DNA from 3 places in the Streptosporangium sp. NPDC049046 genome. Region 3 is predicted to be linked to each of the others. Evidence: predicted binding sites of a transcription regulator. Region 3 holds the regulator's gene; each other region holds the start of a gene.
The links. The regulator HrcA, encoded in region 3, represses chaperone genes, less so after heat shock. The targets are predictions, from matches to a motif close to TTGGCACTCTCNNNNNGAGAGTGCCAA.

Region 1 (10,104 bases), on a different contig from region 3:
CACCACCCCCTCGTACGCCGCCACATCCTCCGCCCTCGCGCCCAAGACCGCTGTGGCCCAGGTGAAGGCGAGTCCCGCCAAGCGGTCGGGTGCGTGTCCGACCACGGTGGGATTCTCCGCGGTGGTGGCGGCCAAGGGCAAGGGCATCATCCGTTATAGGTGGGTACGCGGCGACGGCGGCAAGAGCGTCGTCAAGAGCTTCCGCGTCAACGGCTCGCGCAAGGTGGTCGTGCGAGACCGGCAGACCTTCGACCGCGACACCACCGGCTGGCAGGCCGTCGAGATCCTGGGCAAGAAGGGTCTGTCGGGCAAGGCACGCTTCAGCGTCGCCTGTGACGGTCCCGCACAGGTGTGGGACATCTCCCACCCGCTGCCCGCCCAGCCCGGACGGCCGATGGAGTCCGCGGCGGACGTGGACGTCAGCCCGGCCGCCCACAACGGCGTTTGCCCGGCGACGGTGCGGTTCACCGCGACCATCCAGGTCTCGCGCACCCCGGCCACCGTCGACTACCGGTGGATCGACAGCATCACCGGCGAGGGACGGCCGGAGTCGCTGTACTTCGCCGCCGGCGGGCCGCGCCTCCGCCAGGTCACGCTGCCGATGAGCGTGGGCAGCTCCGCCCGCGGCTGGAAGGCCGTCCACATCCTCACCCTCGGCGGACACGACTCCGGCCGCGCCGACTACGCGGTGACCTGCAAGAGCGGCCCGGCGCCCACCCCGACGTCCACTCCGAGTTCCACGCCTAGTTCCACGCCGACGTCCACGCCGACGTCCACGCCCACGCAGCCTCCGGTGACGCCGGGACGGCAGATCGTGGAGCTCACCCCGGGCGACTACGCGGGCACCTGCGTGGAGCCTGTCGCGTACCGGGCCACCGGGCGGGTCACGCTCCCCGCCGGAACCGCGCAGCGGGTCACGTACTGGTGGCTCGTGGACGGCGCCGCCTGGCAGAAACAGGTGCTGGACTTCCCCGCCTCCGCCCAGGCCCGCTCCCAGGACGTCTCCGCCTCCTGGACCCTCGGTGCCGCAGGGGGCGGCCCGCACAAGGTCGGCCTCATGGTCGAGGGCGGCCCCTCCCAGCCTGACGAGCGCTTGTACACCTTCACCTGCGACGAGGGGCCCAACGACGCCAATGTGACCTTCCGCTACGTGCTCGTGCCGCTCTACGCGGGCGACTGTGACCGTTCCTTCAGCATGCGTGTGGACGGGCTGTTCACGACGGACCGGGAGACCGAGGTCAGGTACCGCCTGGTGGCCGACGGCCAGCCGGGGCCGGTCAGGAGCCAGGTGCTCAAGCCCGGCGTCGTCCAGACGATCGGCGATTTCTGGAACAAGTCCACGCAGAGCAGCGGAAACGGCACCGTACGGCTTGAGGTGCTCAACCACAACAAGCCGTTCACCCAGCAGACCTACTCCTGGACCTGTGTGCCGAAGGACCCGACACCGGGCACGGTCCGCATCGGCGGGCTGACCTCGGTGGCCTACCACGGCGACTGCGACGCCGCGCCGTACCCGACCGCGTGGGCGGACCTCCATGCGGCTCCGAACACGGAGATCAGCTACCGCTGGGTCATCGACGGGAAGCCGGATGACACCCGCACGCTCAAGGTCGGATCCAGCGGATTCCTCGGTCTCCAGTCCGCTCACTGGACCAGGAGTTCGAAGACCAGCGGAACGGTCGCCATCGAGGTGCTGAACCACAACAAGCCGACCAAGCAGGCCGCGTATCCAGTGAACTGCATCTGATCGACATCGTCCCGCCCGTAGCCCCCTACGCGGACCACGGGCTTTCACGTTCTCCGGTGTGCCTTGTCACCCGGCTTGGGCCTACCTCCGAATCCGGTTCCAATCTCCCCGGAAGCCGGTCCTACCGCCCGCAGGCGAGGAGCGCCAGCCCCTGACACCGAGGCGGCGTCTGGGTCTGGGCCCGGCGGAAGGGCCTGGTGCCGGTCCCGATGACGTCGCCGCCGAAAGAAGGACTCCGGAGAACACCCAAGGCGCCCCGGCCGGGGCGCCTTGGCGAGACGATCTAGCGCTGGGCCTCGATCATCCAGTGGTGCTTCTCCAGATCCTGCGTGATCTCGATGAGGATGTCCTGGGTGACCAGGTCGGGCTTCTCGGTGGCCTCGATGCGCTCGCGCATCCGGCGGACGATGGACCCGAGGATGTCCGTCATCGCCGCCACGACCTTGCCGTCGTGGATGTAGCCCGTCTCCAGTTGCGGCACCTCGCTGGTCTTGGCGAGCGTGGAGGCCCGGCCGTCGGGGTTGCACCCGAGGGCTACGGCGCGCTCCGCGACGGTGTCCGCGTGCTTCCTCGCCGACGAGACGATCTTGTCGAGCTGCAGGTGCAGCGACCGGAAGTTGTGGCCGATCACGTTCCAGTGCGCCTGCTTGGTCAGGAGTGACAGGTCGAGCAGGTCGATGAGCGCCCCCTGGAGCACGTTGCCGACGACCTTCTTGTCTTCCGGGTTGAGTGGACTGGTGATCGCAGACATAGAGTTTCCCCCTGTTTCGAACCTAGTTTCCTCTTTGCTGCTAAATGTCCGTACCCATCTATCGGCCCCCTACGCCGGTCGAAATGTTGACACTGTCATGATTACAGTGTCACTATCGAGGCATGGAATGGACCATCGGTGAACTGGCTGAGCGGGCATCCGCGGCGCTGGCCCCCACCGCCCAGCTCAACGGGCGGGTGCGGGACATGCCCAACGAACGCCTCATCCGCTGGTATTCGACGATCGGCCTCCTCGACCCCCCGTCGGCCCGCCGAGGTCGCGTCGCCATGTACGGCAGACGCCACCTGCTCCAGATCGTCGCCGTGAAGCGACGCCAGTCCGACGGCCGCACCATCGCCGAGATCCAGGCCGAGCTGGCCGGAGCCACCGACCAGACCCTGGAGTCGATCGCCCGCCTCCCCGACCACCCACCACAACCCCCACCCCCTCCGGCGGCGACCGGCACGCCGGCACGCCCGCGCTTCTGGGCCGGACCGCCCTCCCCCGCAGAGCCGCCGACGCCACCGAAGTCACCGGAGCCGGCCAAGCCGGTGAAACCAGTGAAACCGGTGAAACCGGAGGTGCCCGCACCGCCGCCCCGACCGGCCGCCGCACACGCCGCACAGCCGCCCCCGCCCCCCGCGACCGAGACCCGGCCCGCGCCGTCCTCGCCACCCGTCCCGAAGGCGGTGGCCGTCCACGGCGTACGGCTCGCGAACGGCGTGACGCTCCTGCTCGACACGGGCGAGCACGCCCCCACTCCCGATGACCTCGCCGAGATCGCCGCCGCCGCGGAAGGGCTCCTGTCACTCCTCCGCGAACGCGGCCTCACACCTCCGGAAGGAACTCGCTCATGATTACCTCAATCACAACACTGCCGCCGGAGGAGTGCCACCCCGTCCCCGACACCGGGCTGGGGGCGCTCGCCACCGAGCTCGGCAACCTGCCGCTGGAGAGCGTGGACGTGACCGCCGCCGTGTCCGGCCTGAGCGCCGGGGTCGAGGTGGTCCAGGGTTTCCGTAACCCGCACGACGTGGCGCTTGAGGCGACGTACGTCTTCCCGCTGCCCGACCGGGCCGCCGTGACCGCCTTCAGGATGGAGGCCGACGGCCGGGTCATCGAGGGTGTGCTCAAGGAGCGCGGCCAGGCCAGGGCCGACTACGACCAGGCGATCTCCCAGGGCAAGCGGGCCGCGATCGCCGAGGAGGACCGGCCGGACGTCTTCACCATGAGGGTCGGCAACATCGTGCCGGGCGAGCGGGTCACCGTGCACCTCACGCTGAACCAGCCGCTCCCGTACGAGGACGGCGCGGCCACCTTCCGCTTCCCGCTGGTCGTCGCCCCCCGCTACATCCCGGGCACCCCGCTGGACGGCGAGCGGGCGGGCGACGGGTGGGCACCGGACACCGACGCGGTCCCCGACGCCTCCCGGATCACCCCGCCGGTGCTGCTGCCCGGCTTCCCCAACCCGGTCCGCCTCTCGCTCGCCGTCTCCGTCGACCCCGCGGGCCTGGAGCTGCGCGAGGTCCGCTCCAGCCTGCACGTGGTCCAGGAAGAGGGCGGTGTGATCCGCCTCCAGCCGGGTGAGCGGCTGGACCGCGACTTCATCCTGCGCCTGGCCACCGGCGCCTCCACCTCCCTCGCGCTCGCCCCCGAGGAGAACGACGAGGAGAACGGCCCGGAGAACGATGAAGGCACGTTCACGCTGACCGTCGTCCCTGAACCTGCCCCCGCGAGGGCCAGGCCCAAGGACGTGGTGCTCGTCCTCGACCGTTCGGGCAGCATGACCGGCTGGAAGATGGTGGCGGCCCGGCGCGCGGCCGCGCGCATCGTCGACACGCTCACCTCGGGCGACCGGTTCGCGGTGCTCTCCTTCGACAGCGTCGTGGAATACCCGGAGGGTCTCGGCGAAGGGCTGTCGGAGGCGTCCGACCGCAACCGCTACCGCGCCGTGGAGCACCTGGCCAGGCTGGAGGCGCGCGGCGGCACCGAGATGCTGTCCCCGCTGGAGCGGGCCGCCGAGCTGCTCGCCGACTCCGCCAGGGACCGGGTGCTGGTGCTCGTCACCGACGGACAGGTCGGCAACGAGGACCAGATCCTGGCGCGGACCGGCGCCGCGCTGGCCGGGGTTCGGGTGCACACGGTCGGCATCGACAGGGCGGTCAACGCCGGTTTCCTGGGCAGGCTGGCCGGGGTGGGCGGGGGTAGGTGCGAGCTGGTCGAGTCCGAGGACCGGCTGGACGAGGCGATGGAGCACATCCACCGCCGGATCGGCGCCCCACTCGTCACCGACCTGTCCATCGAGGCCGACGGGATCGACCTGATCACCGAGACGGTCAGCCACATCGGCTCGGTCTACTCGGGCGTCCCGCTCACCGTGCTCGGCCGCTACCGTGGCCCCGCCGAAGGGGCGATCACCGTACGGGGCGTGGGCGCCGACGGCTCGCCGTGGGAGCGGAGGGTCACCGCCTCCGTGGTGCACAATCCGGCCGTACGGGCGATCTGGGCGCGGGCGCGGCTGCGTGCCCTGGAGGACCGCTACGCGGCCGGTGACCGGTCGCTGGAGGCCGAGATCGTCGAGACCTCGCTCAGGTACGGGGTGCTCTGCAGGTTCACCGCCTTCGTCGCGGTCGACACGCAGGTGGTCGCCGAGGGCGGTCCCGGACACCGGGTGATCCAGCCGGTGGAGCCGCCCAGCGGCTGGGAGAACCCGATCGCCGCCGCTCCGATGATGATGACCTCGATGGCCTTCGAGAACGCGGCGGCCCCGCCGCCCCCCGCGCCCACGGGACCGCCCGGGATGGCCCGCCCCGGCTCCATGCCGAGGTTCGCGGCGAGCCCCGCCGTCGGCGGCATGCCGCACGAGGCGGCGGCCGGAGGCTTCGACGACCGCGCCAGGATGCTGCGTCCCGCACCGGCGGGGGCCGCCCCGAAGCGCGGCAAGTCCCAGGGCGCCCCCCAGGACCCGCCGAAGGAGCAGCTCGCCGAGGAGCTGAAGCGGCTGCGCGCCGCGGCCTCCCTGCCCGCCGCCGAGCGGCTGCTCCTGCTGGAGGACCTGGGCAGCCGCCTCGCGGCCCTCGTCGTCTACCTCGGGGGCCACGCCGAACTCGCCGCCCTGGCGAGCGAGCTGCAGGCCGGTGGGGACGTGGACGTCCTGTGGCGGAGGGCCGTGGAGGTCCTGGAGTCTCTGACGGGTTCCACCGGGCGACGTCCGTTCTGGAAGCGCTGACCCTCTCCGGTCACCGGATCGGGGCGCCCCGGCGGGACCGGCCCGGTCCGGTGACCGTTCGAACGGTCACCGGACCACCCCCGGCACGAGCACCCGAGAGGAGTGCGTTCCGGGCAGGTCTCCCGGACCCGCCGGCGGGCGGTCCCACTCTCCGCACGGTCCGGCTCACGGTTCGACGGTGACGATTCTCGTCGGCATCGGCCCCGATGGTGTCGTCGTACCGACTCGGTCGTCCGGTCCGACGGTGACGGTCCTCGTGGGCATCGGCCCCGGCGGTGTCGCCGTACCGACTCGGTCGTCCGGTCCGACGGTGACGGTCCTCGTCGGCATCGGGGTCGTCCTCGACGGTGCGGGCCTGCCCGTCCGGTCGTAGACCCCCACCGCCCACCGCCCCGGTCGCCGCTCGAACTCGGCGATCACCCGTTCGATGACCCCTGGATCCGTCAACCACGTCATCTTGTACCTGCCGTCACACATGCCCAGCTCCTTCTTGACCACCTTGCAGTCATCCTTCGACGGCGAGGGAGGAGCGGGAGGATCGATCGGCGCGTCACCGGGCAGGACCCAGACCTTGAGACGCTGGGGTCGCTCCGACCAGCTGGAGGTCAGCGGCCTCTCATAGTGGTACTGATGTCTGCCCTCCTCTCCACAGGTACCGACCGAGCTGCTTCCGTCGCTCGCCCGGATCACCACCACCGCCTTCGGATCAGCGCACACGACCCGGTAGGAGGTGTAGTCGCTCAACGGCCGGAACGTGAGCGTCGTGCCGCCGGGCACGGTCGCGGAACCGTATGACGCGATCAAAGGGGCGTCCAGGACGTCCTGCGAGGGCAGTTCGGTCGGCGGTGAGACCCTCGCCGCCGTCGGCGGCTCCTTCTCCATCGATTCGGCGCCCTCCCGGAATCCCTGGGCCTGGAAGGCCGCGACGGCTATGGCGGCCCCCGCGAGCGCCACGCCCACCACGCCCGTCACGGCCCTGCGCCGCCTGATGCGACGGCCACGCCGCACGATCTCCCGCATGTCGGGGGGACCCTCCAAGACGTTCCCGGCCAGCACCGCGCGCAACTCGTCCTCGGTATGGGTCATCGCTTCGCCCCCGTCGTCTGGATCTCGGAATGGACGCGAAGGCGTTTCAACGCCCGGCCGAGCTGGGTCTTCACCGTGCCGAGGGAGCAGCCGAGCGCGTCGGCGCACTGCGCGAGGGTGAGCTCCTCGAAGTAGTGCAGGACGATGACCGCGCGCTGCCGCCTCGACAGGCCGCCGATCGCCTCCCAGAGCACCTGGCGGCTACCGACCTCGGTGGTGAAGTCCCTCGGATCGGCGTGCTCGGGAAGGTGCTCGGCGGGCACCTCGTCGCGCCACTTCCTGCGCCACCACGAGGCGTGGGTGTTGACGATGATCCGATGCACGTACGGATCGGGATCGCCCTCGATCCGCCGCCACGCCACCCATGCCTTGGCGAGCGCCGTCTGCACGAGATCCTCGGCGGTCGCCCTGTTCCCCGTGAGCAGATACGCCGTATGTCGGAGCCGCTCGTAACGTGTCGCCACGTAACCGTCGAACCCGTCGTCCATTCACGATCTCCGTCCTGAGGCCTTACAGACATCTACCGGGCGGCGGGCCGATTCGGACGACAGCGGGAGGTGACGTGTGGCCGTTTTCCTTCGCCTCGCGCGAGCGAGGCACGAGCCCTTCGCGGTCAACGGCGCCCCCTGCGAATCCGGCGCTCGTGCGGGCGCGGATCACCGTACGCGGCGAAGACGCCACGAGGCCGATATGGGACAGAGCGGAACCAAGGTCAGGAAGAGCGGGGTTCCAACCTCGGCCGTGCCACATAAAGTAGCGGGATGGTGATTCTGGACGGCGGCCTGGCCACCCATTTGGAGGAGCTGGGCGCGGACCTGCGAGACGACCTCTGGTCGGCGAAACTCCTGCTGGAGAACCCCTCCGTGATCCGGCAGGCGCATCTCGACTACTTCACCGCCGGCGCCGAGGTGGCGATAACGGCGAGTTATCAGGCGAGCATCCCCGCGTTCGTGAAGCGAGGGCTGAGCGCCACCGAGGCCGAGGACCTCATCCTGCTCTCCGTGCACCTGGCCGCCCAGGCCAGGGACGCCCACGGTTCGGGCACGGTGGCCGCGAGCGTCGGCCCGTACGGCGCCTATCTGGCGAACGGCGCCGAGTACACCGGCGCCTACGACCTCGACGAGGACGGCCTCACCGACTGGCACCGCGACCGCTGGCACATCCTGGCCGACAGCGAGGCCGACCTGATGGCCTGCGAGACCATCCCGTCCTACACCGAGGCGAGGGCGCTGAGGCGGCTGCTCGCCGAGACGCCGGGGATGCGGGCGTGGGTGAGCTTCTCCTGCCGCGACGGCGAGCACATCAACGACGGCACCCCGCTCAAGATGGCGGCCGGTCTGTTCGCCGGCAACCCCCAGGTGATCGCGATCGGCGTCAACTGCACGGCACCGCGCCACGTGCCCAGCCTGATCTCGCAGATCAAGGGCAAGCCCACCATGGTCTACCCCAACTCGGGCGAGGTCTGGGACTCCGCGAACCGGCGCTGGCTCGGGCTGGCCGACCCGGTGGAGTTCGGGGAGGCCGCGGCCGAGTGGACCGCCGCCGGCTCGGCCTTCGTCGGCGGCTGCTGCCGCACCACCCCGGAGCACATCCGCCAGATCCGCGCCCACCTCACGGGGACGGACACCCCGTGAGGCCCTGAGCGGCCACCGTGCCTCCCACACCCGCGAACGCCGGATCCCCTGTCTGAAGGGGGTCCGGCCTGTCGGCGAGAGCGTGAACAGGCCGGACGATCCTCTCCGCTCGCTCCTCCCCCGGACGCCGGGAAGACCGTCGCGCAAGATCCGAGCGCTTCTTGAAAACGTTTCAACGACGGCGAAAAAGTCGCGTGACACCCACGGGCACCGTCAACACCGCCACGTCGGGTCGAGAGACGAAACCAGTCAAGTGGCACAAAAGCGCCTAAAGTCACTAGCGAATCAAAGGTTGTTACGTTTTAATCAGTGCACATGAGCTCGGTGAGTATTAAGGAAGTCGCGACGCGCGCCAGGGTCTCCCCGGGAACGGTCTCCAACGTGCTCAACTGGCCGGAGAAGGTCGCCGAGTCCACCCGCGCCCGGGTCGAGGAGGCCATCCGCGACCTGGGGTTCGTCCGGCACGGTTCCGCCTCCAGCCTGCGGGCCGGGCACAGCCGCACAGTCGGTCTGTCTGTCATCGACATCGGCAACCCCTTCTTCACCGACGTGGCGGCGGGGGTCGAGGAGGTGGCCAGCGAGCGCGGGTACGCGGTGATCCTGGGCAACTCCTCGGGCGAGTTGCTCAAGGAAGAGCGCAACCTCCTGGTCTTCGCCGAACAGCGGGTCCGCGGCGTGCTCATCACGCCCGCCGGGGAGAACCTGGCCAAACTCGACCAGCTCAAGGAGCGCGGCATCAGCGTGGTCCTGGTGGACCACCCCGCCGAACGCGCCGACCAGTGCTCGGTCGCGGTCAACGACGTCACCGGCGGCTCGCTCGCGGTCTCCCACCTGCTCTCCATCGGAGCCGAGCGGATCGCCTACGTCACCGGCCCGCACACCATCCGCCAGTGCGCCGACCGCCTGACCGGCGCGGAGCGGGCGCTGACCACGGCGGGCCACGACCCCGGGGAGGTGCTGCAGGAGATCGCGGTGAGCACGATGAACGCCAGGTCGGGACAGCAGGCGGCGGAGAAGCTGATCGCCGAGGGGCGGCTGCCCGACGCCGTGTTCTGCGCGAACGACCTGCTCGCCCTGGGCATGTTGCGCGGGCTGCTCCAGGCGGGCGTACGGGTCCCCCAGGACGTCTCCCTCATCGGTTACGACGACATCGACTTCGCCTCGGCGTCGACGGTCTCGCTCAGCTCCATCCGGCAGCCGACCCACCGGCTGGGCCGGGTCGCCACCGAGCTACTGCTGGACGAGTGCGACAACCCTGACTCGCACGCCCATCAGCAGATCATGTTCCAACCCGAGCTGGTGATCCGCGAGTCGACCCGCTGACCCGCCTCACCGGTCACCCTGCCTCACCCTTTTGATCCCGATTCGCCGGTCACTCCGCCCAGCCCTCGGATCGGCTTCACCGCCCTTTGATCCCGCCGCACCGGTGACGACGCCCGGCCCGGTCAGGAGCGCTTGCGCGCCTCCTTCGCGGCCTGCCTGGCGGCCTCCTTCGCCTCCTTGGCGGCGCGGGCGGCCTCGACCTTGGCACTCGCGGCGTATTTGTCGACGTACTCCTGGCCGGAGAGCTCCATCAGCGCGTACATGATCTCGTCGGTGACGGCGCGCAGGACGAGGCGGTCCTCCTCCATCCCGTAGTAGCGGCTGAAGTCGAGCG
Region 2 (10,104 bases), on a different contig from region 3:
CGCTGCTCGTAGACGTGGTCCTGTGCCGCGCGGGCGAGGAGCTCACGCATCCGGTCGGAGATGGCGGCCTGGCCGCCTGCCTGGAGCAGGGTGTGGTCGGAGTGATCCACCGAGAGCTCCTTCGCTCGCCGACGCTCAGCCGCGCGGTTGGGTTTGATGGGATTTGCTGATGAACGAGAGGGAAACGCAGGCGAGAGAGAACTCCCGCCCGGCAACCTTAGCCCCTGGATCAGGGTTTTCTGGCAGCGAGAATAAAAGAAAGGAATTGCCGGTTGGCTGGAAGAATTGACTATTTTGGCTGGTCAGATGGTGATGATCCGCCGGTCAGTCGGAGGTGCACACGAAGGCGAACGGCCGGTCACCGATTCGGGTGAGAATGACCACCGCGGATTCCCCGCCGGAAAGTCGGAGGTCTTTCCTGAGGCGGTCGACGTCCACCGCTGAGCCACGCTTCTTGATCGTCACATTGCCGGCGCCGCGCTCGCGGAGCGCCGCCCGCAGCCGCTTGAGCGAGAACGGCAGCGTCTCGTGGACCTCGTACCGCGACGCCCACGGCGTCGGCGTCGCGGTGTCACCGGTGATGTAGGCGATCTGCGGGTCGAGCAGGTGCCCGCCGACCGACGCGGCGATCTCCGCGACCAGGTGGGCGCGGATCGCCGCGCCGTCCGGCTCGTAGATGTAGCGTCCCGCGGGGCCGGTGGCGGGATCGCCGAGGGCGGGGTCGGGGGTCATCGTGGCCCCCGACGGCAGGATCGTCGCCCTGCGCGCCGCCTCGCCCGCCAGCGCACCGCACCAGATCACGGCCTCCTTGACGTCGCCTTTGTACGAGACCCACTCGGCCTCCGCGCCCTCGGGGACGAACTCGTACGGGATCCCGGGGGCGACCTTCAGGCAGGCGGCCCCGGCTCGGGCCACCATCTCCAGCACGGCGGGCCAGGGCGGTGAGTATCCCATCGGGTCGAAGGTCCGGCCCCGCGCGCCGCGGCGCGCGGGGTCGGCGAACAGGACGTCGAAGGCGGCCGGGTCCAGGGTGGAGGCGTCGGCGGCGCGGACCGAGACCCGGTCGCCGAAGCCCAGGGCGTCGGCGTTGGCCTGGGCGATCGCGGCGGTGAGCGGGTCGGCGTCGACGGCCTCGACGGAGCACCCGGCCCTGGCCAGGGCGAGGAGGTCGCCGCCGATGCCGCAGCAGACGTCGGCGACCCGCGAGCCCGGGGGGAGGCGCCGCGCCCTGTGGTCGGCGACCTCGCGGCGGGTGGCCTGCTCCAGGCCGGTCCGGGTGAAGTACATGAGATCGGCGTCGGCGCCGAACTTCTCCCTCGCGCGCAGCCTGAGCGTCGCCTGGGTGAGCGCCGCGGAGGTCAGGTCCGCGTCGTAGATCTTCCTTAACCTCGTCACCGCCGTCACCGGGTCGTCGGCGGCGGTCTCGGCCGCGGCGCCCAGAGCCTCCTGGCCGCGCTGGGTGAGGAGCTCCCGGAATGCGTCGAGATTCACATCGGCCGACGCTACCGCCTCGGCCGTAGGGCTTCGCCGTAGGGCTTCCACCTGGCTTGACGTTCGCGTGAAGCGGAGAAGGGGTGCTTCGTGTTGACTGTCAAGGCCACCTTGCATACTGTTCCGTATTGGCACTCTCCCGGTGAGAGTGCCAAATACATGCGACGAGGCAGGTCTGACACCCGCGACGGCAGACCGCTGGTCGCCTCTTCTAGATCATTCATATCTGAAGGGGAGGTCCGACGTGACGACCGCCACCAAGGTTCCCGTTAAGCCGCTCGGCGACCGCATTGTGGTCCAGCCGCTTGAGGCCGAGCAGACCACCGCTTCCGGTCTGGTCATCCCGGACACCGCCAAGGAGAAGCCGCAGGAGGGCAAGGTCCTCGCGGTGGGTCCCGGCAACTGGGACGACGAGGGCGAGAAGCGGATTCCGCTCGACGTCAAGGAGGGCGACGTGGTCCTCTACAGCAAGTACGGCGGCACCGAGGTGAAGTACAACGGCGAGGAGTATCTCGTGCTCTCCGCCCGTGACGTGCTCGCCATCATCGAGAAGTAGTTCTCGCTTCACAAAGATGACGTATCGAGCCCCGGGTCGCGTCAGCGCCCGGGGCTTTGATGCGCCGACGTACTTATAGAGAGGATTGTCATGCCGAAGACCCTGTCGTTCGAGGAGGACGCGCGCCGAGCTCTCGAGCGCGGCGTGAACGCTCTCGCGGACGCGGTCAAGGTGACGCTGGGCCCGCGCGGCCGCAACGTCGTCATCGACAAGAAGTTCGGTGCGCCCACCATCACCAACGACGGTGTCACCATCGCCCGCGAGGTCGAGCTGGAGACGCCGTACGAGAACCTGGGCGCCCAGCTGGCCAAGGAAGTGGCGACCAAGACCAACGACGTCGCCGGTGACGGCACCACCACCGCGACGGTCCTGGCCCAGGCCATGGTCCGCGAGGGTCTGCGCAACGTGGCCGCCGGAGCGCAGCCGCTCTCCCTCAAGCGCGGCATCGACATCGCGGCCAGGACCGTGAGCGACCGGCTGATCGAGTCGGCCCGTCCGGTCGAGGACAAGAAGGAGATCGCGAATGTGGCGACGATCTCCGCGCAGGACGCCAAGATCGGTGAGCTGATCGCCGAGGCGTTCGACAAGGTGGGCAAGGACGGTGTCATCACCGTCGAAGAGTCCAACAGCATGGGCCTGGAGCTCGAGTTCACCGAGGGTCTCCAGTTCGACAAGGGTTACCTGTCGCCCTACATGGTGACCGACCAGGAGCGCATGGAGGCGATCCTGGAGGACCCCTACATCCTGATCACCCAGGGCAAGATCGCCTCTGTCGCCGACTTCCTGCCGCTGCTCGAGAAGATCGCGCAGACGAAGAAGGCCCTGCTGGTCATCGCCGAGGACGTCGAGGGCGAGGCCCTCGCGGTCCTCGTCACGAACAAGATCCGTGGCACCTTCACCTCCGTCGCCGTCAAGGCGCCGGGCTTCGGTGACCGCCGCAAGGCCATGCTGCAGGACATCGCCATCCTCACCGGTGGCCAGGTCGTGAGCGAGGAGATCGGCCTCAAGCTGGAGCACGTCGGCCTGGAGGTGCTGGGCACCGCCCGGCGCGTCGTCATCACCAAGGACTCCACCACCGTCGTCGACGGTGCCGGTGAGGCCGCGGCGATCGCCGACCGCGTCAAGGAGATCAAGCTCGCCATCGAGCAGTCCGACTCCGACTGGGACCGCGAGAAGCTCCAGGAGCGCCTCGCCAAGCTCTCCGGCGGCGTCTGCGTGCTCAAGGTCGGCGCGGCCACCGAGGTGGAGCTGAAGGAGAAGAAGCACCGCCTGGAGGACGCCATCTCGGCGACGCGTGCGGCGATCGAGGAGGGCATCGTCTCCGGCGGTGGCTCCGCGCTCATCCACGTCTCCAAGGTCCTCGACGACCTGGGCCTGACGGGTGACGAGGCGACCGGTGTCTCCATCGTCCGCAAGGCTCTCGTCGAGCCGGCCCGCTGGATCGCGGAGAACGCCGGCCTTGAGGGCTACGTCGTGACGGCGAAGGTCACCGAGCTGTCCGTCGGCCAGGGCTTCAACGCCGCCACCGGCGAGTACGGCGACCTGATCGCCCAGGGCGTCATCGACCCGGTCAAGGTCACCCGCTCGGCCGTCCAGAACGCCGCCTCCATCGCCGGCATGCTGCTGACGACCGAGGCCCTCGTGGTGGACAAGCCCGAGGAGGAGGCCCCGGCCGCCGGCCAGGGTCACGGCCACGGCCACGGCCACTGATTCCTCAGCGGTTCCGAAGCGGTTCCGAACGGCTCGCGTCTCGCAGGAGGCGCGAGCCGTTCGTGTTTCGCGGTAAACCGAAAACGATCTCAAGCGTCATGTCGGACGGAAGACCAAACGCGGTTCTAGCGAATAGACGATGTATTTGGCAATCGAATGAAATATTTGCACATTCTGTAGTCGTTGCCGTCGCTGTTTGATTACGCCCCGTTACTCCGCCTCAATGTGACCAATCCGTAGCCGTTTGCGATGACGACAGTCACTATCGGGGCGGGCATCATGCCTAACGTGACCGAGGGATGCGTCGCCGACGCCAAAAATGGGGTGAGGCTTGCGACGAGGTCTGATGGGGTCGCCCACAGGGATGATCTCAAGGATCTGACAAGCCTCGCCGTTCAGGGGGATCGCACCGCGATCGAATCTCTGATCGCGCAACTGCGGCCGATGGTCGTCCGATATTGCCGTGGTCGTCTGGGCCGGGTTTCCGGCCAGTATCACATCGCGGACGACGTGGCCCAGGAAGTATGCATAGCGGTGCTGTCCGCGCTGCCCCGATACCGTGACATGGGACGCCCGTTCGCTTCCTTCGTCTTCGGTATCGCGTCTCACAAGGTGGCCGACGCGCTGCGCAGCTCCGTGCGATCCGCCGTGCCCACCCAGGATCTTCCTGACGGGCCCGACGAGGGGCCGGGGCCCGAGGAGACGGTGGTGCGTTACATCGAGGCCGAACACGCCCGCCGGCTGCTGTCCAGGCTGCCCGACAACCAACGCGAGCTGCTCATGCTCCGAGTGGTGTCGGGTCTTTCCGCCGAGGAGACCGGTAATGTACTCGGCATGTCACCAGGTGCGGTTCGTGTGGCCCAGCACAGGGCGCTCGCCCGGTTGCGAGCGATGGCGGAGCTGGAGTCGATAGCTTGACCGCGGAGCCGTCGAAGAGGGGGCGCGAGCGCAAGCCCGAGCCGCGGGACGGGGATCGCGACGACCCGGAGCGAGAACGATCATGACAACGGTTCACCCGCGCCGTCCGGTTCGTAGATACGGGCCGGACGAGGACCCGGCGGTAGCCGAGACCGACGAGCTCGTGGAGGCCCTCTCGGGCAGGACGCCCGTCTCCACCTCGGACGTCGCGGTCGCGCTGCTGGCGGCCCTGGTCGACGACGTGGATCAGCGGTGTTCTTCGGTGTCGATCACGCCGTCCACGTAACCACGGGCGTATTCCCAGCTCACGTAGTCGGTGGGGTTGGGCTGGTAGGCGGGCTCGTGCACCTGGGGCTGGCCGTTCTCGATCATCTGGCGCAGGTTGCCGCGCAGCAGCTCCCAGTCGAAGTAGTGCTGCTCTCCACATTCCGGACAGTCGAGCACCAGGCCGAGTACGCCCTGAGGCTCCAGCAGCGAGCGGAAGACCTCCACGTCGGCGAGGTCGGTCATGGCCTCGTCGCGCTCGTCCGTCGTCAAGGGCTCGGGATCGTCGGCATCGCCCAGCGCCGCCGCCGGGTCGTCGGGGTCATCCGCGAATGGGTCGCGAGGGACATCGTCGAGCACGATCCCACCTTATGGCCTGGATGTGACAGACGAGTTCCGAACTGTATGAGTGGGACGCTTTAGGACAGTGCGGGCAACTCGGAGATGCCGAAGGTCCCCGGCGATGGGGGAAGGTCCAGGTGACAGGGGAGCCCGAGGGCGGCGGCCGTGCCGGTAGGCCCCGGGGAGCCTCGGGAGCCCGGGTGGCCCGGGGGAGCCTAGGCGAGCCAGCCGCGCCGGGCGGCCTCCACCCCCGCCTGGAACCGCGACTGCGCCCCCAGTTCGGACATGGCGTCGGCGAACCTGGCACGCACCGTGCGGACCGAGACGCCCAGCTGCCGGGCGATCATCTCGTCGGTGACGCCCTGGCCGGCCAGTCGCAGCACCCGGACCACCCCGTCGTCGCGGTGGGTCCAGGGCAGGCGGGCGGCGCGGGCCCACAGCTCCTCGAAGAGTGAGCGCAGCGCGGCCACCACGACGGGAGCCCTCACCAGGTGGAAGTTGTAGGCGTTCTCGGGCAGCGTGCCGCCCCACTGGGCGGGCATGCCCGCGGCGTCGTCCCCCGCGATGAGGAACCAGCTCGGCACCGTGTCGAGGGTGCGGACCTCGGCCCCCGCCCGCTCGAACTGGTCCAGTTTGTCGCGCAGACCGGGGATCTCCAGGGTGTGCACCGGGATGGTGACCCGGCAGGAGAGCAGGCCGTCGCGCTGGGCCGCGATCCACTGGTCGGCGTAGCGGTGCGCGAAGTCGCTCATCGTCCGCCTGTCGGGGATGCCCGACATCAGCTTCAGCGGCGGGGCCTGGACCGCCATGCCGATCACGCTCTCGTAGAGCTCGTCCGCCCCTCCGACCAGGTCCACGGAGAACTGGCCGGTCTGGTAGTCGCGCCCGGCGTCGTACTGGTGGATGAAGCCGCGGATCGAGCCGAGCACGGTGTCGATCCTGCGACTCTCGGCGGCGAGCCGGTCCAGCCTCTCCGCGACCAGGTGGCCGAGGGCCGCGGCCGGGTGACGGGCGAGGTACTCACCCCCCTGCTCGTCGACGACTCCCAGCCGTACCAGGGTGGCCAGCTCGCGGCCGATCGGCTCGGGCGAGCCGTTGGTGGCCTGGGCGAGTTCGGCGCAGGTGGCGCGGTGCAGGCGCAGGACCGCGTTGTAAAGGGTCGTCTGGGCCGGGGTGAGCCCCAGGGTTTCCAGTGGATCGGGCAGTGCGGGGGTGTCTGTGCGCATCGGTGAGGGACTCCTGCAGGTACACGAGGTCTGGCGAGGATAACCCGGCGAATCATCCCTGTCCGGGCGTTGCTTCTACTCGCATGCCCTCGTGTGCAGCTTCGTGCAATTGCACGTTCGGACATTGCGTGGCGAACGCATCGTGACGCACCCTTGACGCAGCGTCGGCAAAGGCGCGGATCACACCGCCATCCGGATGTGGAGGGGGGTTCGGGTGGTGTCAGGGCGTCCCCGCGCCGACGCCGGTGATCCGGGGGACCGAGCGGATCACCGACCGCTCGGTCCCTCGCTTTCCCTTTCCTCCCCGTTTTACCTGGGGGGCCCGTCTTTCCCCCGGGCCCCCCGGACCCCTCTTCTCTCCGCGGTCCACCTGTCTCGCCTTTTTCCCCCGGGTCCACCGGGTTTGGCGCCAGACTCTAAACTGTGACCCGGGGGTCGGCGCCTTTCCCCGTCATGAGAGCGCCGCGGCAGGAGGATTGCAGATGGCCAAGTTCACCGAGCCGGGGTTCACGTTCGACGACGTGCTCCTCGTTCCCGCGTATTCGGACCTGCAGCCGGGGCAGGCCGACACCACCACGCGGCTGTCTCGGGGCATCACCCTGCGGATCCCGCTGGTCTCGGCGGCGATGGACACGGTGACCGAGGCCCGCATGGCGGTGGCGATGGCACGCCAGGGCGGCATCGGCGTCCTGCACCGCAACCTGTCGATCGAGGACCAGGCCCAGCAGGCCGACCTCGTCAAGCGCTCTGAGGCCGGGATGGTCACCAACCCGGTCACCTGCTCCCCGGACGACACGCTGGCCGACGTCGAGCGCCTGTGCGCGACGTACCGGATCTCCGGGGTCCCGGTGACCGACGAGACCGGTGTGCTCGTCGGCATCGTCACCAACCGCGACATGCGCTTCGAGACCGACGAGAACCGTCCGGTACGCGAGGTCATGACCCCGATGCCGCTGGTCACCGCGCCGGTCGGGGTCTCCACCGACGACGCGTTCGACCTGCTCAAGCAGAACAAGATCGAGAAGCTCCCGCTGGTCGACGCCGGAGGGCGGCTGCGCGGGCTCATCACCGTCAAGGACTTCACCAAGAGCGAGCAGTATCCCCTCGCCACCAAGGACGCCGACGGCCGGCTCGTCGTGGGGGCGGCCGTCGGCGTCGGGGGCGACGCGGAGAAGCGGGCGATGGCGCTGATCGAGGCCGGGGTCGACGTGATCGTGGTGGACGTCGCGCACGGTCACTCCAAGGGCCTCGCCGACATGATCGCCAAGATCAAGTCCAACAGCCGGGTCGACGTGATCGGTGGCAACATCGCCACCCGCGCGGGCGCCCAGATGCTCGTCGACGCCGGGGTCGACGCGGTCAAGGTCGGCGTCGGGCCGGGCTCCATCTGCACCACCCGCGTGGTCGCCGGTGTCGGCGCCCCGCAGGTGACGGCGATCCACGAGGCCTCGCTGGCCGCGGGTCCCGCCGGGGTTCCGGTGATCGGCGACGGCGGCCTGCAGTACTCGGGTGACATCGTCAAGGCCATCGCGGCCGGAGCCGACACGGTCATGCTCGGCTCGCTCCTGGCGGGTTGCGAGGAGTCCCCGGGTGAGCTGATCTTCATCAACGGCAAGCAGTTCAAGTCGTACCGGGGGATGGGCTCGCTCGGCGCGGTCCGCAACCGCGAGCGCGGCGGCGCCTCCTTCAGCAAGGACCGCTACGCGCAGGGCGACGTCGGCCACGAGGACAAGTTCATCCCCGAGGGCATCGAGGGGCAGGTCCCCTACCGCGGCCCGGTCGCCGCGGTGGCCCACCAGCTCATCGGGGGCCTGCGCCAGGGCATGTGGTACTCCGGGTGCCGTACGGTCGCCGAGATGCACGAGCGGTGCGAGCTGATGCCGATCACGGCGGCGGGCCTCAAGGAGAGCCACCCGCACGACATCCAGATGACGGTCGAGGCTCCCAACTACCACGGTCGCTAGAGCGGCGCGCGCCGCTCACGCGGGAGAACGTGGCGTGCGCCCCGCACGCACGAGACGCCGCGCGTACGGCCGTACCGCGGGGAACCGGCGTGTCGGGCGCACGCAGGGAACACAGCGTGCGCTGTGCGCGCACGGAACACGGCGTGCCGGGCGCACGCATGGAACACGGCGTGCGCTGTGCGCGCACGGAACGGGAAAGACAGGCATATGACTCAGGTAGAGATCGGCCGCGGCAAGAACGGCCGCCGTGCCTACGCGCTCGACGAGATCGGCATCGTTCCCTCCCGTCGCACCCGCGACCCGGAGGAGGTCTCGATCGCCTGGCAGATCGACGCCTACCGCTTCGAGTTGCCCGTCGTGGTGAGCCCGATGGACAGCGTGGTCTCACCGAAGACCGCCATCGAGGTCGGCAGGCTCGGCGGTCTCGCCGTGCTCGACCTCGAAGGGCTGTGGACCAGGTACGACGACCCGACGCCCCTGCTGGAAGAGGTGGCCGAGCTCAAGGGCGCGCCCGCCACGAAGCGGCTGCAGGAGATCTACGACGCGCCGATCAAGGAGGAGCTGATCGGCCGCCGCATCGAGGAGATCCGCGCCGCCGGGGTGGCGACGGCCGTCCGGCTGTCCCCGCAGCGCACGGTCCAGTACCACAAGGCCGTCATCGACGCGGGCGTGGACATCTTCGTGATCCGCGGCACCACGGTCTCGGCCGAGCACGTCTCCGGCAGGGCCGAGCCGCTCAACCTCAAGCAGTTCATCTACGAACTCGACGTGCCCGTCGTCGTCGGGGGGTGCGCCACCTACACCGCGGCGCTGCACCTGATGCGGACCGGCGCGGCCGGGGTGCTCGTCGGCTTCGGCGGCGGTGCCTCGCACACCACCCGCACGGTGCTGGGCGTGGTGGTGCCGATGGCCACCGCGATCTCCGACGTCGCCGCCGCCCGCCGCGACTACATGGACGAGTCCGGTGGCCGTTACGTCCACGTCATCGCCGACGGCGGCATGGGCACCTCCGGTGACATCGCCAAGGCGATCGCCGTGGGCGCGGACGCGGTCATGGTCGGCTCGCCGCTGGCGAGGGCCGTCGAGGCTCCCGGCCGGGGCTTCCACTGGGGGTCCGAGGCGCAGCACCCCGAGCTGCCCAGGGGCAAGCGGGTCGAGTTCGGCACGGTCGGCACGCTGGAGCAGATCCTGCACGGCCCCTCCTCGGTCGCCGACGGCTCGATGAACCTGATGGGCGCGCTCAAGCGCACGATGGCCACCGCCGGATACTCCGACCTCAAGGAGTTCCAGCGGGTCGAGGTCGTCGTCGCTCCGCAGGGCTGACCTTCTCGCGAGGGCGGGGCCGGACCTCACGCCGGCCCCCGTGAGGTCGATCGAGGCAGGGTGGATTTCGCGCGGCAGGCCCTCCCGGTGTGGTCCGGCGGTTCGCCCGGCACGGCGCCGGGGCCGTGGGGCGTGATCTCGGTGAGCTCTCCCTCAACGCCCACCACGCCGTGCACCTGATGGCCGGGTCGCTGGAACCCGGCCTGGTCGGTATCCGCCGGGACCGGCCCTGATCCGGTCCTGATGCGGCTCTGATCCGCTGGGTCAGCGGGGCTCGGTGATCCAGGTGCCCCCGCGCATGACGCCGGAG
Region 3 (10,104 bases):
CGATGAACAACGACATGACGATCATCCCGGTGCTCAACAAGATCGACCTGCCCGCCGCCCAGCCGGAGAAGTACGCCGCGGAGATCGCCCACCTCATCGGCTGCGAGCCGGAGGACGTGCTGAGGGTCTCCGGCAAGACCGGCGTCGGCGTCCGCGAGCTGCTGGACCACGTGGTCTCGAACGTTCCGGCCCCGGTCGGCGACGCCGACGCGCCCGCCCGTGCGCTGATCTTCGACTCGGTGTACGACACCTACCGCGGCGTGATCACGTACGTCCGGGTGATGGACGGCCATCTGGGCAAGCGTGAGCGCATCCTGATGATGTCCACCACCGCGGCGCACGAGACGCTGGAGATCGGTGTCATCTCGCCCGAGCCGAAGATCGCCGACAAGGGGCTGGGCGTCGGCGAGGTGGGTTACCTGATCACCGGGGTGAAGGACGTCCGCCAGTCGCGGGTCGGCGACACGGTGACCTCCGTGACGCGTCCGGCCCTCCAGGCGCTCAGTGGTTACGAGCACCCCAAGCCCATGGTCTTCTCGGGTCTCTATCCGATCGACGGGGACGACTACCCCGACCTGCGCGAGGCCCTGGACAAGCTCCAGCTCAACGACGCCGCCCTGGACTACGAGCCGGAGACCTCCGCGGCGCTCGGCTTCGGATTCCGCTGCGGCTTCCTCGGCCTGCTCCACATGGAGATCGTCCGCGAGCGGCTGGAGCGCGAGTTCAACCTCTCGCTCATCTCGACCGCGCCCAACGTGGTCTATCGGGTGATCATGGAGGACGGCAAGGAGGTTGTCGTCACCAACCCCTCGGAGTTCCCCACCGGCAAGGTGGAGAAGGTCTTCGAGCCGATGGTCAAGACGACCGTGCTCGTCCCCTCGGAGTTCATCGGCGCGATCATGGAGCTCTGCCAGAACCGCCGGGGCAACCTGCAGGGCATGGACTACCTGTCCGAGGACCGCGTCGAGATCCGCTACACCATGCCGCTCGGTGAGATCATCTTCGACTTCTTCGACCAGCTCAAGTCCCGTACGCGCGGCTACGCCTCGCTGGACTACGAGCCCTCGGGCGAGCAGGAGTCGGATCTGGTCAAGGTCGACATCCTGCTCCAGGGCGAGGCCGTGGACGCCTTCAGCGCCATCGTCCACCGGGAGAAGTCGTACGCCTACGGGGTCGAGATGGCCAAGAAGCTGCGCGAGCTCATCCCCAGGCAGCAGTTCGAGGTGCCGATCCAGGCGGCGATCGGCGCCCGGGTCATCGCCCGTGAGAACATCCGCGCCATCCGCAAGGACGTCCTCGCCAAGTGCTACGGCGGCGACATCTCCAGAAAGCGCAAGCTGCTGGAGAAGCAGAAGGAGGGCAAGAAGCGGATGAAGATGGTCGGCCGGGTCGAGGTGCCTCAGGAGGCGTTCGTCGCCGCGCTGTCCACCGAGTCCTCCACGGACAAGGCCAAGAAATAGCTGAAACGTGCGGGCGAGGCCGCTGGTGACCCAGATCCTGCGGCCTCGCCCGGTATGAGGGGGATCGCTCAGCGCAGGACGCTGTAGAGCGCCGAGGTGAGCGACGCCCGGGTGTCGTCCTGGTCGATGGACCACATCATCGAGCCGCCGAGGCCCTTCAGGCGGATGTAGGCCGCCTTCTGCAGCAGCGTGGCCGGGTCGTCGTAGGACCAGAACTCGTTGCCGTCGTAGAGCCACACGGTCCCGGTCAGCAGGTCGCGGTGGCGCTTGCCCGGCTTCTTCACGAGGATCTTGTAGTCCTCGCTTCCGGCGGCGTAGGTGGCGGGAGCGGGGCCGGTGGCGGTGCCGTACAGGCCGTTCTTCCCGCCGGTGACGCCGGTCCAGCCCTGGCCGTACGCCGGTACGCCCACCACGAGCTTCTTGGCGGGTGCGCCGCGCGTGAGGTAGTCGCGGACCGTCTGGTCCACGCTGTACTTCACCGGGTGGGGGTCGCGCCGGTCGTTGAACAGGTTGCCGTTGTGGCCGGTGACGGTCTCCCACGAGCCGTGCAGGTCATAGCCCTGGATGGTGGCGAAGGTGAGCTGCTTGAAGACGTCGCGGACCTCGAAGCCCGCGTCGATCTTCGCGGCGGCGGCGGGCAGGAAGGCGGTCAGCTCGGTGCGCTGGTCGAACTGGTTCATCTGGCGGCGGATCTCGGCGACGAACAGGGTGAAGTTCCGCTTGTCCTCGGGGCGGATGATGTTGCCGACCTCCCCTGAGGAGCCGGGCCACTCCCAGTCGAGGTCGATGCCGTCGAACACACCGGCCCCGGTGCCGGGGGCGGTACCGGGCAGGTTGCCCTTCAGCCACAGGTCGATGCAGGAGGAGGCCAGCTTGGCGCGGCCCTGGGGGGTCAGCACCGCGTCGGAGAAGTACTTCGAGCCGGTCCAGCCGCCGAGGGAGATCAGGGCCTTGAGCCCGGGGTGCTTGGCCTTGAGCTTCTTCAGCTGGTTCAGGTTGCCGTTCAGTGCCTGCCCTTCGACGTCGGCGACGCCGTCCACGCTCTGCTCGGCGGGCACCGGGCGCTGCCAGTCGGCCCACGGGTCGGGGGAGTAGCAGGAGCCCTCGGCGTTGACGAAGCCGAAGGCGTAGTTGATGTGGGTGAGCTTGGCCGCGGCGCCGCTGGTGTCCATGTCCTTGACGTGGTAGTTGCGACCGTAGATGCCCCACTGGACGAAGTAGGCGACCCGCTTGTAGCGGTCACCGTGTCCCTGGAGTCCTTGAGATGCCTGAGCCTGGGCGGGGGCCGGCGCGGCCACCGCCACGAGACCCGCGGCGAGGGCTGTCGCGATCACTTTACGGAGGAGTCTCTGCACGGGCTTCTCCACTGCTTGGAATAGTAACTTATAGGAAACTTTCCTTTAAGTTTTCCCGGATCGTAGACCTGCGCGATCTGGCCGTCAACGGCCATCGGCGTTTTGACCGGTGGACGGCAGGACGCTTCGACTACCTTGGTAAGGCATGGAGCAGCAGGCGTTCTGCAACCGATGTGGCACCCCTGTGCGCGGGCTGTCGCGATGTCCCGGGTGTGGGGCGTCCACAGGGGGCCTGCCCTCGGCGAGCCGGTCCTCGCCGGCCGGGTTCCCGCCGCTCCAGGCCCCGTCGGCTCAGACGCCTTCGGTGCGGCCTTCCGGGGGCGTCCCTCCGGGCGGGAGCAGGATCCCGCCCGAAGAGTGGCGGCAGGATCCCGCCGACTGGCAGCAGCATCTTCCACCGGACGAGCGCCCCGGGCCGCCCGCGCCGGACGACCCGGCCCCGAGGGGCCGTGCCCGGTCGCCTCGCCAGGACCGCAAGGTCTGGCCCCCGCCTCCGCCGGCCGCGGTCCTCGCCGACGGAGGCGACTCCGGTCGATAGGCGAGGGCCGAGGCTCGAAGCCGACGGCCCTGGCTTCGAGCCGGTCGGTGTCCCTGAGCATCGGATCTTCGGCGTACCGGGCATCGCGGGGAAAGCGGCAGACTTGGGGCGTGCCATCCACACTTCCCGACGGGGATCCCGTACCCGCCTCCGGCGAGCTCCCGGAGAGCGCGCTCGCCGGACTCGGCGAGCGGCCCTTCGGCTTCTACGTCCACGTCCCCTTCTGCGTGACCCGGTGCGGTTACTGCGACTTCAACACCTACACGGCGTCCGAGCTCGGCCCCGGCGCCTCGCAGAAGGACTACGCGGACACCGCCGTCGAGGAGGTGCGGCGGGCGCGGGCCAACCTCGGCACCGCGCGTCTCCCGGTCGAGACCGTGTTCTTCGGCGGGGGAACCCCCACCCTGCTCCCCGCCGGGGATCTGGTACGGATCCTGAAGGCGATCGAGGAGGAGTTCGGGCTCGCCCCCGGCGCCGAGGTGAGCACCGAGGCCAACCCCGAGTCGGTGGATCCCGCCTACCTGGCGGAGCTGCGCGCGGGCGGGTTCAACCGGATGAGCTTCGGGATGCAGAGCGCCCGCGAGCACGTGCTCCAGGTGCTGGACCGCCGCCACACCCCCGGCCGCCCCGCGCGGGCGGTACGGGAGGCGAGGGAGGCGGGGTTCGACCACGTCAACCTCGACCTGATCTACAGCACGCCGGGGGAGAGCAACGACGACTGGCGCGCGTCGCTGGCCGCTGCGATCGAGGCGGGGCCGGACCACGTCTCCGCGTACTCGCTGATCGTCGAGGACGGAACGAAGCTGGCCGCCAGGATCAGGCGCGGCGAGCTCCCGATGCCCGACGACGACGTGGCCGCCGATCGTTACCTGATCGCCGACGCCATGCTGGCCGAGGCGGGGTTCGAGTGGTACGAGGTGTCCAACTGGGCGACCTCGGAGGCCGGGCGCTGCCGGCACAATCTGCTCTACTGGACCGGCGGCGACTGGTGGGGCGTCGGTCCCGGGGCGCACAGCCACGTCGGCGGCACTCGCTGGTGGAACGTGAAGCACCCCGCCGCCTACGCCCGGCGTCTGGCCGAGGGCACCTCGCCCGCGCACGCGCGCGAGGTGCTGGACCCTCAGGACCGGGCGGTGGAGCGGCTGATGCTGGAGCTGCGGCTAGCCCGGGGTTTCCCGCTCGGCGAGCTGGAACGCCCGCCCGTGGTCGCTCGCGCGCTCGCCGACGGCCTGCTGGAGGTGGAGCCGTTCAAGGCGGGCCGTGCGGTGCTCACCCTGCGCGGTCGTCTCCTGGCGGACGCCCTGGTCCGGGATCTCACCTGAGAGCTCCGGGGCACCGGCCGGTCCGCCGGGCGGGTCAGCCGACGAAGCGGATGTTTATCGGATAGCGGTAGGTCTCTCCCCGGTTGGCCGCCAGCGCGGCGACGATCGCCATGACGATCGATCCGACCCAGAGGAAGAACATCAGCAGGAAACCGATGAACACGAACGCCAGGACCCAGCAGACGGCGTAGGCGATCAGCACCGTGAGCTGGAAGTTGAGCGCCTCGGCGGCCTGGTCGCGCGCGTAGGGCGACTCGTCCTTCTTCGCCAGATAGAGCACCAGCGGCCCGACGAAGGAGGTGAGCAGGCCCAGCAGGTGGGCGAGCATCGCCATGGTGGTGTCGTCGCTGCCCGGTCGCGGGCCGTACGTTCCAGGGGGCGCCTGGTGGCCGTATCTCGGCGGGGGGCCGTACGCCCCGTATTCGGGGTATCCGTGCTGGTAACCACCCGGGTAGCCGTCGGAGGCGTACGGGGAGGTGTACGGCGGGTAGCCCCCGTACCGCTGGTCCGGTTGCCCGTGGGATCCGTATTCCTGGCCCGGTGGGGGGTGACCCTGGCCGCCGGGCCCGTATCCCTGGTCCGGGGGCGGGGTGCTCTGCCCCGGCCAGGAGTGGTCCGGCGGAGGGTTGCCGACCCGCCGCGTCGGGTCGTCGGCCGATGGGCCTTCGGGGTTCTCGCTCATGTCCCCTCCTGATGGGTTGACGGCCTATCCGTCCTCGTCCGGAACCGTCACGAAGTCGATCAGCTCCTCGACGGGGCCGAGGAGCTCTGGCTCCAGATCGGCATATGTCGTAACCGATCCGAGAATGCGGCGCCATGCGGCGGCAGGCTCCACATTCCAGCCCAGCGCGGCGATGACACCCTCCTTCCAGGGCACCCCGCGGGGCACCGACGGCCAGGAGGGGATCCTGAGCACCTGCGGTCTGACCGCCTGCCAGACGTCCACGAACGGGTGCCCGACGATCAGTACGTGCGGTGAGGAGATCCGCGCGGCGATCCGGCTCTCCTTGGAACCGGGGACGAGGTGGTCGACGAGCACACCCAGCCGCCGCCCCGGCCCCGGGCCGAACTCATCGACGATCGAGGGCAGGTGGTCGACCCCCTCCAGATACTCCACGACCACGCCCTCGACCCGCAGGTCGTGCCCCCAGACCTTCTCCACGAGCGCGGCGTCGTGCACGCCCTCCACGTAGATCCGGCTCTCCATCGCGACCTGGGCCCGCAGGCCCTCGACCGCGATGGAACCCGACGCGCTCCGCCTCGGGCCGCGCGGCGCGGCGGCGGGTCGTACGAGGGTCACGACCCTGCCCTCCAGAAGGAAGGCGGCCGGCTCCAGCGGGAAGACCCGCCGGCGCCCGAAGCGGTCCTCCAGGGTGACGGCCTCCTTGTCGCAGGCCACCACGGCGCCACAGAAGCCGCCGTCGGCGTCCTCGACGACCAGGTCGAGCTCCGCGGGCACCTGGGGGATCGTCCCCCTGCGCGGGCGCCGCCAGTCTCCCGCCAGAACGTCACGCTCGTACATCACCGACCGCCACCCTCTCTCGCCGGGGATCAGGTGGGACGCTAGCAAACACCGGCGTCACCTGCCGTAGGGTCCCGGCTGTCCCCACTGCCCCATCGACGACGCGGCGGCGGCCTGGCGCTTGCGGGCGCCGCTGCGCTTCACCAGCACGACGATCGTCACGACGATGGCGAGCAGGATCCCGATACCGGGGATCAAGAACAGGGCGGCCACCCCGCCCACCAGCGAGTCGGCGGACAGTTCCCTGCCCACGCCGAAGGTCGTGCCGTCGGCGGGGTCGGCGGAGCACTGGACCTGGTAGTCGCCCGCCTGGTCCACGCCGACCCGCAGGCCCATCTCCCAGGTGACGCCGTCGGATCCCGCGACGGTCTGCTGGATGTCCGGCTTCTGCAGGCGGGGCGTGCTCGTACCGCCGGTGAGCGTGCACTCGAACTTGGTGGGCCCGCCGGTGGCGACGTAGATCGCCGGCTTGTCCGCCGGGTCGAGCGCGACCGTCGCGGTCTCGCCGGGGGCGAACGTCCGCGTCGGGGCCGCGTCGGTGACCGCGCCGAGGATGCCACCGGCGAAGCCGCCGATGCCGACGACGATGCTGACCAGGGCGAGCAACCAGACCCCGACGATCCATCCGATGCCAGGCTTGATCTTTCCGCTGGGAGGCGGTCCCTGCGGGGCGCCGTAACCGGGAGGGGCGTAACCGTACGAGGGGGGCTGCTGGCCGTACGGCTGCTGACCGTATTGCTGGCCGGGCTGCTGCTGGCCGTACTGCTGACCATACGGCTGCTGAGGGCCGCCGTGACCGGGGCCGCGGGAGGCGTCGCCCGGATAAGAACCGAAATCGTTGGACATGTGCAAATTGTGGTGGGTATCGCTTGGATCGCGATAGCAGTTGACTTGACAAAGGCTTGCCGTCATCATCCACCGCTTTCGCTTATCGCGCCTTCCGTGCGGGGGCCGTACACTTGGCACTCGGGAACACAGAGTGCCAAGCCTCGTGTTTCCCTCTGAACGCAGGCAGGGAGGTGACCACGTTGGTCGACGACCGCAAGCTCGCCGTGCTCCGCGCCATCGTCGAGGACTACGTGTCCACCAACGAACCGGTGGGGTCGAAGGCTCTCGCGGACCGGCACAACCTGGGGGTGTCCCCGGCGACGATCCGTAACGACATGGCGATGCTGGAGGAGCAGGGCTACATCGCCCAACCCCACACCAGCGCCGGCCGGGTGCCCACCGACAAGGGCTACCGGCTCTTCGTCGACAGGCTCTCGCAGGTGAAACCCCTGTCGAGCGCGGAACGCAAGGCGATCGAGAGTTTCCTCGCGGGCGCCGTGGACATCGACGACGTCGTCATGCGGACGGTGCGGCTGCTGGCCCAGCTCACCCGGCAGGTCGCCGTGGTGCAGTATCCGACGCTGACCCACTCGACGGTCAGGCACGTCGAGCTGGTGCCGCTGAGCGAGCGCCGGCTGATGTTCGTGCTGATCACCAACACCGGCAGGGTCGAGCAGCGCGTGATCGAGGTGCCCGACGTCATCGACGAGCAGCGCGTGGCACACCTGCGCGCGATGCTCAACGCCTCCCTCGACGGATGCGGGCTCACCAGCGTTCCCGACCGGGTCGCCGATCTGCCGGAGCGGTTGCCCGCGGAGGATCGACCGCTCGCGGCGACTATCCTGTCCGTACTGCTCGAGTCCCTGGTGGACAGGCATGATGAGAAGATCGTTTTTGCCGGGGCCGCCAACCTCGCGGGAGCCGACTTCACCGTCGGGCTCCGCGACGTGCTGGAGGCCCTGGAAGAGCAGGTCGTGCTCATGCGACTGCTCGGTGAGACCTCGGACCTTTCCGCGCTGACCGTGCGGATCGGCTCGGAGAACCCCTACACCGGACTCCAGGGCACATCCATCGTCGCCGCTGGATACGGTTCCGGGGACAAGCAACTCGCCCGGCTCGGTGTGCTGGGCCCGACGCGAATGGACTACCCGGTCACGATGGGCGCGGTGCGCGCGGTGGCACGCTACGTCAGCCAGATTCTGGCTGCATCATAAGAGGTCAACGAAAAGTGGCTAAGAGCGACTACTACGGCACCCTCGGGGTGCGCCGTGACGCCAGTGCGGAAGAGATCAAGAAGGCGTACCGCCGCCTGGCACGCGAGTTGCATCCCGACGTCAACCCCGATCCTGAGACTCAGGAGCGCTTCAAGGAGATCACACAGGCCTACGAGGTCCTGTCCGACTCCGGCAAGCGGCAGATGTACGATATGGGTGCCGACCCGTTCGCCGCGGGCGGCGGTGCGGGCGCCGGGGGCTTCGGCGCCGGCTTCCCGTTCAGCGACATCATGGACGCCTTCTTCGGCGCGGCCGGTGGAGGCGGTGGCCGAGGCCCCCGCTCCCGTGCCCGCCGCGGGCGCAACGCGACCATCAGGGTCGAGCTCGACCTGCGCGAGTCGGGCTTCGGCACCACCCGCGAGCTGGTCGTCGACACCGCCGTGGTCTGTGAGGTCTGCACGGGCTCAGGGGCCGCGGCCGGCACCCACCCCGACACCTGTGACATGTGTCATGGCCGGGGAGAGGTCTCCCAGGTCACCCGGTCCTTCCTCGGCCAGGTCATGACCTCCCGCCCCTGCCCCCAGTGCGGCGGCTTCGGATCGATCATCCGCAACCCCTGCCAGGAGTGCTCGGGTGACGGCCGGGTCCGCACCCGGCGGACCATCAAGGTCCGCATCCCGGCCGGTGTCGAGGACGGCACCCACATCCAGCTCGCCGGCGAAGGCGAGATCGGCCCGGGCGGGGGTCCGCCCGGAGACCTGTTCCTGGAGATCGTCGAGCGTCCCCACGAGATCTTCGAGAGGCGCGGCGACGACCTGCACTGCACCGTGCAGATCCCGATGACCGCGGCCGCGCTCGGCACCATCCTGACCATGGAGACGCTCGACGGCGCCGAGGAGCTCGACATTCGTCCCGGCACGCAGTCCGGGCAGACGATCCCCCTCTACGGGCGGGGCGTGCAACGGCTGAACGAGACGGGCCGAGGCGACCTGCTAATCCATGTGAACGTGGAGACCCCCGCCCGCCTCGACGCTGAGCAGGAGACCCTCCTGAAGGAGCTCGCCAGGCTCCGCGGCGAGGAGCGCCCGCCCGGTAAGTTCGCCCCCGGGCAGCAGAGCTTCTTCTCCCGCCTGCGGGACGCTTTCAATGGCCGCTGACCAGGTCTCAACGGCCGCTCCGCCCCGCTTCCGGTCGCGTCGTCACGGTCCGGCCCGCACCCTGCCCGGTGCAGGTTCCCGGCCGGGGCGTCGGGTCCGTCCCGAGGCATCGTCCCGGTCGCGTTGCCGGGGGCACCTCGGGGCGGTCCGCCCGGACGGCCCATGACCGTCCCGGTCTTCCTGGCGGACCCGGCCGACCTGGCCAGGCCGGAGTTCGTCTTCGGCGGTCCCGAAGGACGCCACGCGGCGGCCGTACGGCGGCTGCGGGCGGGTGAGCGGCTCGACCTGACCGACGGGGCGGGCTCCGTCGCCGAGTGTGTGGTGACCGAGGCGGGCAGAGACTCACTCCGGGTCGAGGTACTGCGCCGCCACGACGTGCCCGTGCCGTCGCCGCGCCTGGTCGTGGTCCAGGGCCTGCCCAAGGGCGACCGGGGCGAGCTGGCCGTGGAGATGATGACCGAGGCGGGGGTCGACGTGATCGTCCCCTGGGCCGCGGCGAGGTGCGTCACCCAGTGGAAGGGCGAGCGGGCGGCCAAGGCGCTGGCCCGCTGGCGCTCCACGGCGCGCGAGGCGGGCAAGCAGTCGCGCCGCTTTCACCTGCCGGAGGTGACGGAGCTCGCGTCCACCGCGAAGGTGGCCGGCCTGTTGTCGGCGGCGGCGTTGGGCGTCGTACTGCACGAGGAGGCCGCCTCCCCGCTGTCCGGCCTG

Region 1: a site for HrcA is predicted at 2,585-2,611, ahead of AB0B96_RS01765 (DNA starvation/stationary phase protection protein). Genes of this name have one in related genera too.
Region 2: a site for HrcA is predicted at 1,620-1,646, ahead of groES (co-chaperone GroES). Genes of this name have one in related genera too.

The regions. Positions count from the first base shown of each region.
Region 1 is NZ_JBEZEZ010000001.1:423,163-433,266, forward strand. It holds gene AB0B96_RS01760 (hypothetical protein) at 1-1,747, shown strand, start outside; gene AB0B96_RS01765 (DNA starvation/stationary phase protection protein) at 2,031-2,498, opposite strand; gene AB0B96_RS01770 (MerR family transcriptional regulator) at 2,621-3,355, shown strand; gene AB0B96_RS01775 (VIT domain-containing protein) at 3,352-5,727, shown strand; gene AB0B96_RS01780 (hypothetical protein) at 5,893-6,813, opposite strand; gene AB0B96_RS01785 (SigE family RNA polymerase sigma factor) at 6,810-7,301, opposite strand; gene mmuM (homocysteine S-methyltransferase) at 7,575-8,447, shown strand; gene AB0B96_RS01795 (LacI family DNA-binding transcriptional regulator) at 8,763-9,770, shown strand; gene AB0B96_RS01800 (lysophospholipid acyltransferase family protein) at 9,893-10,104, opposite strand, start outside.
Region 2 is NZ_JBEZEZ010000002.1:167,411-177,514, forward strand. It holds gene AB0B96_RS03215 (hypothetical protein) at 1-110, opposite strand, end outside; gene AB0B96_RS03220 (methyltransferase domain-containing protein) at 325-1,491, opposite strand; gene groES (co-chaperone GroES) at 1,736-2,047, shown strand; gene groL (chaperonin GroEL) at 2,138-3,757, shown strand; gene AB0B96_RS03235 (sigma-70 family RNA polymerase sigma factor) at 4,037-4,675, shown strand; gene AB0B96_RS03240 (hypothetical protein) at 4,758-4,961, shown strand; gene AB0B96_RS03245 (DUF5319 family protein) at 4,922-5,299, opposite strand; gene AB0B96_RS03250 (helix-turn-helix transcriptional regulator) at 5,497-6,507, opposite strand; gene guaB (IMP dehydrogenase) at 6,990-8,471, shown strand; gene AB0B96_RS03260 (GuaB3 family IMP dehydrogenase-related protein) at 8,679-9,794, shown strand; gene AB0B96_RS03265 (hypothetical protein) at 9,884-10,027, shown strand; gene nagA (N-acetylglucosamine-6-phosphate deacetylase) at 10,059-10,104, opposite strand, start outside.
Region 3 is NZ_JBEZEZ010000008.1:100,478-110,581, reverse strand. It holds gene lepA (translation elongation factor 4) at 1-1,460, shown strand, start outside; gene AB0B96_RS13370 (glycoside hydrolase family 18 protein) at 1,529-2,815, opposite strand; gene hemW (radical SAM family heme chaperone HemW) at 3,464-4,675, shown strand; gene AB0B96_RS13360 (DUF4870 domain-containing protein) at 4,710-5,357, opposite strand; gene AB0B96_RS13355 (DUF3097 domain-containing protein) at 5,382-6,197, opposite strand; gene AB0B96_RS13350 (hypothetical protein) at 6,255-7,043, opposite strand; gene hrcA (heat-inducible transcriptional repressor HrcA) at 7,226-8,239, shown strand; gene dnaJ (molecular chaperone DnaJ) at 8,254-9,396, shown strand; gene AB0B96_RS13335 (16S rRNA (uracil(1498)-N(3))-methyltransferase) at 9,559-10,104, shown strand, end outside.